DNA from 2 places in the Aeromonas encheleia genome. Region 1 is predicted to be linked to the other one. Evidence: riboswitches for the same ligand, from Rfam matches in the RefSeq annotation. Region 1 holds a riboswitch; the other holds the start of a gene.

Region 1 (4,689 bases):
GCCACCTTGCCGAGCAGGGCGGCGGAACCCTGGATCACCATGTTGGGGGTGCGCAGCTCGTGGCTGGCGAAGCGGCTGAACTCCTGTTCGCGGGCGAACACCGCAGCCACCTCCTGCTTGCCTGCCAGCAGCGCCAGCTCGATCTCCCGCAGCTCCTGCCAGGGGGCGTCCGGCACGAAGTCCGCCTGATCCGGGGTGAGGTGGGCGACCCGCTGACGCAGCCGTTCGAGCGGCCGGGTGATGTGGCGCACCAGCCAGATGCCGAACGCGATGCAGCCCAGCAGCAGGGCCAGGCCGATCAAGCGGGTGACCAGGTGCAGCTTGTCTTCGTAAGGATCCAGGTAGTCGTCGGCGTCATCGTTGAACACCAGATAGAGCAGGCCCTGGCCGGAGGGGTGGGGCCGCACCAGGAAGTGCTTGTCCTCCTTGCCGAGCTGGTGCTCGAAGAAGCCCGGGCTCTGGTAGGCCTTGAGCCAGGCGGGCAGGCGGCCGTGCTCGGTCCAGTAGCTGGAGAACTGGCGCGGGCTGGGTGCCGGGGCCGCGGTGCCGAGCCGCAGCCAGTCGTCGTTGTAGCGGGTCACCTCCGCCTCCAGCCAGTGGCGCAGGCTCAGCTCCTCCATCTTGTCCTCTGCCACCACCATCAGCAGGCTGAGGATCACCAGCAGCAGCAGCCCGGCCCCGCCCAGCGCCAGGATCAGCCGGCGACGCAGACTGGGCAGACTCACGGTGCCACCTGCGCGTCAGCTGTCATTGGCATGTTCGCTCCCAGGCTTCACCAGCCGGTAACCCTGACCGTGCAGGGTCTCCAGCATGGGGGTGGGGAAGGGCTTGTCCAGCGCGTTGCGCAGGGCATAGATGTGACTGCGCAGGGCATCGGAGTCGGGCTCCTCATCCCCCCAGACGGTGTCGAGCACCTCCTGGCGGCTGACCAGGGCCGGGGCCCGGCGGGTGAGCAGGGTCAGGATCCGGAACGGGATCTTGCCGAGTTTCAACTCGACGCCGGCACGGCTGGCGCGGCCACTGGCGGGATCCACCTCCAGCTCGCCGAAGCGAAGCGCCCCCAGATCGCTGCGGGGGCCGCGCAGGGCCAGCGCCTGCAGCCTGACCTCCAGCTCCTCCATGGCGAACGGCTTGACCAGGTAGTCATCGCCGCCGGCGCGAAAGCCGGCCAGCTTGTCGTCCAGCCCGTCGCGGGCGGTGAGAAACAGCACGGGCGTCGCAATGCCGTCGGCCCGCAGCCGCTCGACGGTGCGCAGGCCATCGAGGCGCGGCATCATCACATCCATGATGATGACGTCGAAGCGCTGCTCCGCCAGCAGTTGCAGGGCCGCCTGGCCATGATAGGCACAGTCCAGCCGGTGTCCCGCCAGCTCCAGGTAGTCCATGATGGTTTCCGCGACCTGGGGATTGTCTTCCACCACCAGTATTTTCATGTTCAGATCTCCTGGTTTCGGCCGGCATTTCACGGCCATTTCACACCGGATGAAGCATCCTGTGTGCCAGTGTAACCCCGAGGATCCCCGATGAAGAAGTCTCTCTGTGCCCTCTGGCTATTGATTTTATTGCCCTTTGGTCTGGCGCAGGCGGCCGAGTTCAAGCTGACCGGCCGTACCAGCTGGCAGCTGGGTCAGTTGATGGTCAACGGCATTCCCTTCGTCATCGATGGACAGACCCGCTTCAAGGATGGTCTGGACGAAGACGATCTCGGCGGCACCTGGGTCGATCTGGAAGGGGTGGTACAGGGAGAGCAGCGGCTGATCCGCGAGGTAGAAGCGCTGGAAGAGGAGGGGGAGATGGAGCTGGAGGGGCCGGTGGAGCAGGGACGGATCTGGGGCTATGTCACCTCGGACGACAGCCTGGCGCCGTTCGAGGGGCGCTGGCTGGAGCTGGAGTGCAAGTTTGACGGCATGCGGCTGAGCCAATGCCGCGAAGATGATTGAGGCGCCCGCAGCAGCGCCGACCGGAAAAAGTGCCCATCCAGGCCCATAGTTAAACCTCATCGCCGGTTGACCATGGGCCTATTTGCTATGACCAGAACCGCATTGCTGCTGTGGGTGTTACCGTTTTGCACCCTGGCCACCGAGGCCGAACTCTGGCTGGTGGAGCTGGAGCACAACGACGGCATCCGCCTGCAATTTCAGGGTGCCGAACTGGAGCTGGGCAACGCCGCGCTGACCGGGGTGAGACAGCCCGACGATCTCAAGCCCGGCATGCGGCTCGCCATCCTGAGCCGGTACGGCGTTGCCCAGCAGATCCGGGTACTCGCCACGGCGCCGGATCTGGCGCAGAGCAGCCAGTGGCTGCGGGCGGAGGACAGGCTGCTCGCCACCGCAGGGGAGACCTTGCTGTTGCAGGAGCTGGGAGTGCTGGCGTTCGATGCGAAGACCCGTTGGGTGAACGGCAGCCCCACCGACCTGCAACCGGGCCTCAGGCTGGTGCTGAGCCGCGATGAGGATGGACGCTTGACCGAGGTGCTGATCCCCAATCCGGAGGATGAACTGTCTGAGCCCTGAGGCGACGGTTCGCCCGGACCCAGAGGTCCGATTTGTTAAAGGCTTGTACTTTCTATTTACCCACCTATACTGGCGCCATCTTGTCGGAGTGCCGACCGTCGAACGACGCGAAGCTGAGACCGTTAATTCGGGATCCGTGGAACCTGATCAGGCTAGAACCTGCGAAGGGAAACAAGGGTAACCAGTGGGTTGCCGCGCGGGGAGAGGGACAAGCCTCTCCCGCTCATCGAAGGGGTCAATCCCGCGATGAGTCAGGGCGCACGAGAGGGAGTCTGTCCCGTCCGGCCTGTCCATAGAGGCGCCGCACGGCCCGCCCGAGCAGGGGGGAGCCAGACAGCAGAGCAGGGAAGCACAGATCCCGGGCTCGCTCCCTCTTGAAGCACATCTCACCCACAGGTTCATCACTTCTCCTCGAACTCCAGACAAGCAAACACCCATAACTTCAACCAGTTAATGTGAGTTTTGCTATGTCTACCCCAGTACAGTCCGTTCCAGAAGTACAGTCCGTTTCAGAAAACGCCGTATCTGAACAGATCAAGCCAGCCGTCGCCAGCCGTCGCCAGCAGCGTGCCAGCGCCCAGCGCTTTATCGATAACCTCAAGGGCATGGCCCATCCCAACTCCAAACGCATCTTCATCCAGGGCTCGCGCCCCGACATCCGGGTCGGGCTGCGGGAGATCTCCCTGGCCGACACCTTCGTCGGTGGCAGCGAGGAGCACCCCAAGTTCGAGGCCAATGAGTCGGTGCCGGTCTACGACACCTCGGGCGCCTACGGCGATGAGCAGGCCGAGATCGACGTGCGCCGCGGCCTGCCGCGCCTGCGGGAAGCCTGGGTGCTGGAGCGGTGCGATACCGAATCCCTCGATGGCCTGAGCTCCGCCTTCACCCAGGAGCGCCTCGCCGACGAGGGGCTGGATCACCTGCGCTTCGAGCAGTTGCCCAAGCCGCTGCGTGCCAAGCCGGGTCGCCGGGTGACCCAGCTGCACTATGCCCGCCAGGGTATCGTCACCCCCGAGATGGAGTTCATCGCCATTCGCGAGAACATGGGCCGCGAGCGGGTGCGCTCCGAGCTGCTGCTGCGCCAGCATCCGGGCCAGGGCTTCGGCGCCCGCCTGCCGGGCAACATCACCCCCGAATTCGTGCGCGATGAGGTGGCCGCCGGCCGCGCCATCATCCCCAGCAACATCAACCACCCGGAAGCCGAGCCGATGATCATCGGCCGCAATTTCCTGGTGAAGATCAACGCCAACATCGGCAACTCGGCGGTGACCTCCAGCATCGAGGAGGAGGTCGAGAAGCTGGTCTGGTCCACCCGCTGGGGCGCCGACACCGTGATGGATCTCTCCACCGGCCGCTACATCCACGAGACCCGCGAGTGGATACTGCGCAACAGCCCCGTCCCCATCGGCACAGTGCCCATCTATCAGGCGTTGGAGAAGACCAACGGCATCGCCGAGGATCTGACCTGGGAGCTGTTCCGCGACACCCTGCTGGAGCAGGCCGAGCAGGGGGTGGATTACTTCACCATCCACGCCGGCGTCCTGCTGCGTTACGTGCCCATGACTGCCCGGCGCCTCACCGGCATCGTCTCCCGTGGCGGCAGCATCATGGCCAAGTGGTGCCTGTCACACCATAAAGAGAACTTCCTCTATCAGCATTTCCGCGAGATCTGCGAGATCTGCGCGGCCTACGACGTGGCGCTCTCCCTCGGGGATGGCCTGCGCCCGGGCTCCGTCTATGACGCCAACGATGAGGCGCAGTTCGCCGAGCTGCACACCCTGGGTGAGCTCACCAAGATCGCCTGGGAATACGACGTGCAGGTGATGATCGAGGGGCCGGGCCACGTGCCCATGCACATGATCGAGCGCAACATGACCGAGCAGCTGGAACACTGCCACGAGGCGCCCTTCTACACCCTAGGCCCGCTCACCACCGACATCGCCCCCGGCTACGATCACTTCACCTCCGGCATAGGCGCCGCCATGATCGGCTGGTACGGCTGCGCCATGCTCTGTTACGTCACCCCCAAGGAGCACCTGGGGCTGCCGAACAAGGAGGACGTGAAGCAGGGGCTCATCACCTACAAGATCGCCGCTCACGCCGCCGACTTGGCCAAGGGTCACCCGGGCGCCCAGATCCGCGACAACGCCATGTCCAAGGCGCGCTTCGAGTTCCG
Region 2 (4,689 bases), 1.2 Mb from region 1:
GGCGGATTACGGCTTCAAGACCCTGATAGCGCCTAGCTTCGCCGACATCTTCTACGGCAACGCCATCAACAACGGCCTGGTGCCGGTGCGCCTGCAAGAGCAAGAGGTGGAGGCGCTGTTCCAGCTGGTCGCGGCCACCCCTGGCCTGCAGATCGAGGTGGATCTGGAGGCCAACCAGGTGCGCGCCGGTGCGCTGTGTTTTAGCTTCGAGATCGACGAGTTCCGCCGCTACTGCCTGCTCAACGGGCTGGATGCCATCGGGCTGACCCTGCAACACGGGGCCGCCATCGACGCCTTCGAGGCCAGACAGCCGAGCTGGATCTGAGCCAGCTCGTTCAGATGCGGGCTTGCGCCGCCAGAAAACGGGTAGAATCAGCAGGGAGCCAAGGCTCCCTGTTTTCATGTCGGCGGGAGTAGAGGGTGAGCGAGGGAAGGATGAGGAGATACGGGGGCCTGGCGCTGCTCTGCGCCCTGCTGGCGCTGCCGGCGGGGGCCAGCCAGCGCTACTTCAACAACAGTGGCGGCCAGATCGACACCGGCTGGCAGGACAGCGAGGGCAAGAGCCAGCAAGTCAGCTACCAGCTGGCCCCCGGCACGCTGCCGCCGCTCATCGCCTATCGCCCGGACCGGATGCAGGAGGAGGTGTTGCAACGGCTGCTGCAGCAGGCCGTCATTGACTTCCCCGCCGTGCAGTTCTCCCTCTCCCGCCCCGATCTGCTGCTGAGCATCAAGAGTCGCAACGCCGAGCAGGCCAGGGCGGCCCGAGACTGGGTCGGGCCGGAGCGCAGCAAGCTGGAGGCGGAGTGGCTCAAGCAGCACTACTTCCAACCCTTTACCCCGCCCGATGGCCATCCCGCCATCAAGCAGGATCATGTGCGCATCGCCCTGGAGAGCCGGCAGGAGCTGGCGCCGCTGACCGAACTGCTGACACAAGAAGGCGCCACCGAGACGGAGGCGCGGCAGCTGACGGTGGCCCAGATGCTCGACTTCATCCAGGCCATTCCCTACCACCTGCTCGACAGCCCCTCAGGCCGGACCGGCAAGGGCTTCCTGAGCCCCCGTCAGGTGCTGGAGCAAAATCAGGGGGACTGTGACAGCAAGGTCACCCTGATGGCGGCCATGCTCGCCCAACGCTTTCCCGAGCTGCCCCAGGCCATGGTGTTCGTGCCGGGCCATACCCTGCTGGGGGTCGCCCTGCCAGCCAAGCCGGGGGATACGACCCTGGCCTGGGAGGGGCAGACCTATCTGTTGCTGGAGCCGACCGGGCCCGCCCAGCTGCCGATGGGCCAAATAGCATCGACCAGCAAGACGCTGGTCGATAGCAAGCAGTGGAAGGTGCAGCAGGTTCAGGTCAGAGACTGAAACTCCAGCGCCAGCAACAGCCCCTTCTCCTCCTCCAGCACCCGCACTATGCGGGCCTGGACCTCGAACGGTGGCAGCAGGTTGCTGCTGGTCGCCAGGCTGATGCGGATGAGTTGCTGCAGATCGAAGCCGTGTTCATTCACCTCAACGCCCATGCCGTTGGCACTGAGATCCCGGCAGATGCCCTCCAGCACCTGCTGATGCTGGAAGAGGGTGACCGGGGCATTGATGAGCATGCGCGCGAAGGCGCGTCTTTCCTTGGTGCTGGTGATCACTCGCATCTCCTGCTGTCGCGGCCCCCTGGGTCCCCGGGGCACAAGTTTGTGCTGGCCTCCCCCCGAGAACGTTAATACAATGCGATTCGTTGCTCAAACGGGGTGCGGTTTACCGCTGAGATTATACCCGTGAACCTGATCCAGATAATGCTGGCGGAGGAATTTGAGGCATGGCGCTCGTTTTTTGCGCTCTCATCCGCTGGCACCTGACCCATAGCAGAAGTGCCAGCGCTGAGATTCATGCGGCTGGCACCTCTGGACCCACAGGAAGTGCCGCCGATGCAATACCGGTTGCTGGCACCTCACCACTCACAGGGAGTGCCATTGATGAAACCCCTTCTGCTGGTTGCCGCCAGCCTGCTCTCGGCCCAAGCCTTCGCGGCCGACACCCTCACCGTCTACACCTACAGCTCCTTCGCCGCCGAATGGGGTCCTGGTCCCAAGATCAAGCAGGCGTTCGAGCAGGAGTGCGGCTGCACCCTCAATCTGGTGGCGCTGGAGGATGGCGTCGCCATCCTCAACCGGCTGCGGCTGGAGGGCAAGCACAGCAAGGCCGACCTGGTGCTGGGGCTGGACGATGCGCTGGTCAGCGAGGCCAAGCAGAGCGGGCTGTTCGCCCCCCATCACACGGACCTGGCCGCACTCAAGGTGCCGGGTGGCTGGCAGGATGACACCTTCGTCCCCTATGACTACGGCTACTTCGCCTTCGTCTACGACAAGGACAAACTCAAGCAGCCCCCCAAGAGCCTGAAAGAGCTGGTCGAGCGCCAGGACATCAAGGTGATCTATCAGGATCCGCGCACCTCCACCCCAGGTCAGGGGCTGATGCTGTGGATGAAGTCGGTCTACGGTGACCAGGCCACCGCCGCCTGGGCCCAGCTCGCCAAGAAGACGGTCACCGTCACCAAGGGCTGGTCCGAGGCCTATGGCATGTTCCTCGATGGTGAGGCCGACATGGTACTCTCCTACACCACCTCCCCCGCCTATCACCTCATCGCCGAGGGCAAGCCCCAGTATCGGGCCGCCGCCTTCGAGGAGGGGCACTACCGCCAGGTGGAGGTGGCCGCCAAGCTGGCAGGCGCCAAGCAAGACAAGCTGGCCGACCGCTTCCTGCAGTTCATGATAAGCCCCGCCTTCCAACAGGAGATCCCCGCCGGCAACTGGATGTATCCGGTGACGGAAGTTCCCCTGCCCAAGGGCTTCGAGCAGATGATCTCGGTAGCCAGGCCGCTGAGCTTTGCCAGTGATGAGGTGGCCGCCAACCGCAAGGGCTGGATCCGCGAGTGGCTGCAAGCCGTCACCCAGTGAGCCCCTCTCGTTCTCTCTGGTGGCTGCCGGGCAGCGCAGCCACCGCCCTCATCCTGCTGCTGTCGCTGGGCCCCCTCGCCGCCCTGCTGTGGCAGGCGGGGACTCTCCCCAGTACCTTGCTGGCCGACCCCTACCTGCGCCATGTGCTGGGCTTCAGCCTGGGGCAGGCGCTGCTCTCCACCCTGCTGAGCCTGGGGCTGGCCATTCCGGTCGCCCGCGCCCTGGCACGGCGCCGTTTCCCCGGCCGTCGCCTGCTGCTCAAGCTGTTTGGCCTCTCCCTGGTGCTGCCGGTCATCATCGCCATCTTCGGCATAGTCACGGTGCACGGCGGCCAGGGCTGGTTGCCACAGGGGCTGCGCAGCCTGGGGCTGGATCCCGGCAACTACCTGTACGGCCTGTTCGGCATCCTGCTGGCCCACGTGTTCTTCAACATGCCGCTGGCGGCGCGCCTCATCCTGCAGAGCATAGAGGGCATCCCCGAATCGAGCTGGCGCCTCGCCAGCCAGCTTGGCATGCGTTCCTCCCATATCTTCCGGCTGCTGGAGTGGCCGCTCATCCGCGGCATCTTGCCGGGGCTGGCCAGCCTCATCTTCATGCTCTGCTTCACCAGCTTCACCACAGTGCTGGCGCTCGGCGGCGGCCCCAAGTCCACCACCTTGGAGGTGGCCGTCTATCAGGCGCTGCGCTTTGACTTCGATCTCGCCACCGCGGGCGGCTTGGCGCTGGTGCAGCTGCTGCTGACCGCCGCCCTGCTGATGCTGCAACACCGGTTGCAGACCACCCCCTCCAGCCGGCTCAGCAATCGCCGTCCCTGCCTGCGACCGGACCGTCACCAGCCTGGCACCCGCTGGCTGGACGGTGCCGCCCTGCTGCTCGGGCTCGCCATCTTCCTGCCGCCGCTGCTGGCCATCCTGATCGCGGGCCTCAACCCCGGCCTGCTGACGGCCCTGCGCTCACCCCAGCTGTGGCAGGCGGGCGGCCAGTCGCTGGCCATAGCGCTGGCGGCGGGGCTGCTGGCCACCCTGCTCGGCGCCGCCCTGCTGCTCACCAGCCGTCACCTGCGGGTGCGCGCCCGCAAGCGGCGAGCCGCCGCCCTGTGGGAAGCCAGCGGCTCCATGATCCTGATGATCCCGGCGGTGGTACTCTCCACTGGCCTCTTCATCATGTTCATGCCCTTTACTGATGTCTTTGCCCTCGGCCCCTGGCTGGTGGTGCTGGTCAATGCCCTGATGGCGCTGCCCTATGTGCTGCGTACCCTCAGCGCCCCCATGCAGCTGGTGGTGCGCCAGTACGACAGGCTGGCCGACAGCCTGGGGGTGCGCGGCCTGCATCGGCTGCGGCTGGTGGAGTGGCCCTTGCTGCGCCGCCCGCTGGCGCTGGCCATGGCACTCTCCATGATATTGTCCCTGGGAGATCTCGGTGCCATCGCCATGTTTGGCAGCCAGGCGCTTACCACCCTGCCCTGGCTGCTCTATCAACAGCTCGGCAGCTACCGGCTGACCGATGCGGCGGCCACCGCCCTGCTGCTGCTCATTCTGTGTTTCTCCCTGTTCTGGCTGGTAGAGCGGGGGCTTGGAGGAAAAAATGCTGAACATTGATGCCCTGGCGACCAGCTACCCGGATTGGCGGGTGACCTTCAGCGCCACCCTGCCCAGGGGGGAGATCACCGCGCTGATCGGCCCGAGCGGCGCCGGCAAGTCCACCCTGCTCGGCATGATCGCCGGTTTCGTGCCGGTAGAGTCCG

The links. A riboswitch is a leader RNA that binds a small molecule or an ion and turns the genes downstream of it on or off. The one in region 1 is predicted to bind thiamine pyrophosphate.
Region 2: linked by a shared signal. The riboswitch ahead of thiB (thiamine ABC transporter substrate binding subunit) and the one ahead of thiC (phosphomethylpyrimidine synthase ThiC) in region 1 are both predicted to bind thiamine pyrophosphate.

What each region holds. Positions count from the first base shown of each region.
Region 1 is NZ_LR134376.1:371,158-375,846, forward strand. It holds gene EL255_RS01705 (sensor histidine kinase) at 1-725, opposite strand, end outside; gene EL255_RS01710 (response regulator transcription factor) at 741-1,433, opposite strand; gene EL255_RS01715 (hypothetical protein) at 1,524-1,940, shown strand; gene EL255_RS01720 (hypothetical protein) at 2,028-2,513, shown strand; TPP riboswitch at 2,588-2,701, shown strand; gene thiC (phosphomethylpyrimidine synthase ThiC) at 2,981-4,689, shown strand, end outside.
Region 2 is NZ_LR134376.1:3,761,993-3,766,681, forward strand. It holds gene leuD (3-isopropylmalate dehydratase small subunit) at 1-325, shown strand, start outside; gene EL255_RS17320 (hypothetical protein) at 436-1,362, shown strand; gene EL255_RS17325 (PilZ domain-containing protein) at 1,347-1,637, opposite strand; TPP riboswitch at 1,726-1,816, shown strand; gene thiB (thiamine ABC transporter substrate binding subunit) at 1,965-2,945, shown strand; gene thiP (thiamine/thiamine pyrophosphate ABC transporter permease) at 2,921-4,543, shown strand; gene thiQ (thiamine ABC transporter ATP-binding protein) at 4,530-4,689, shown strand, end outside.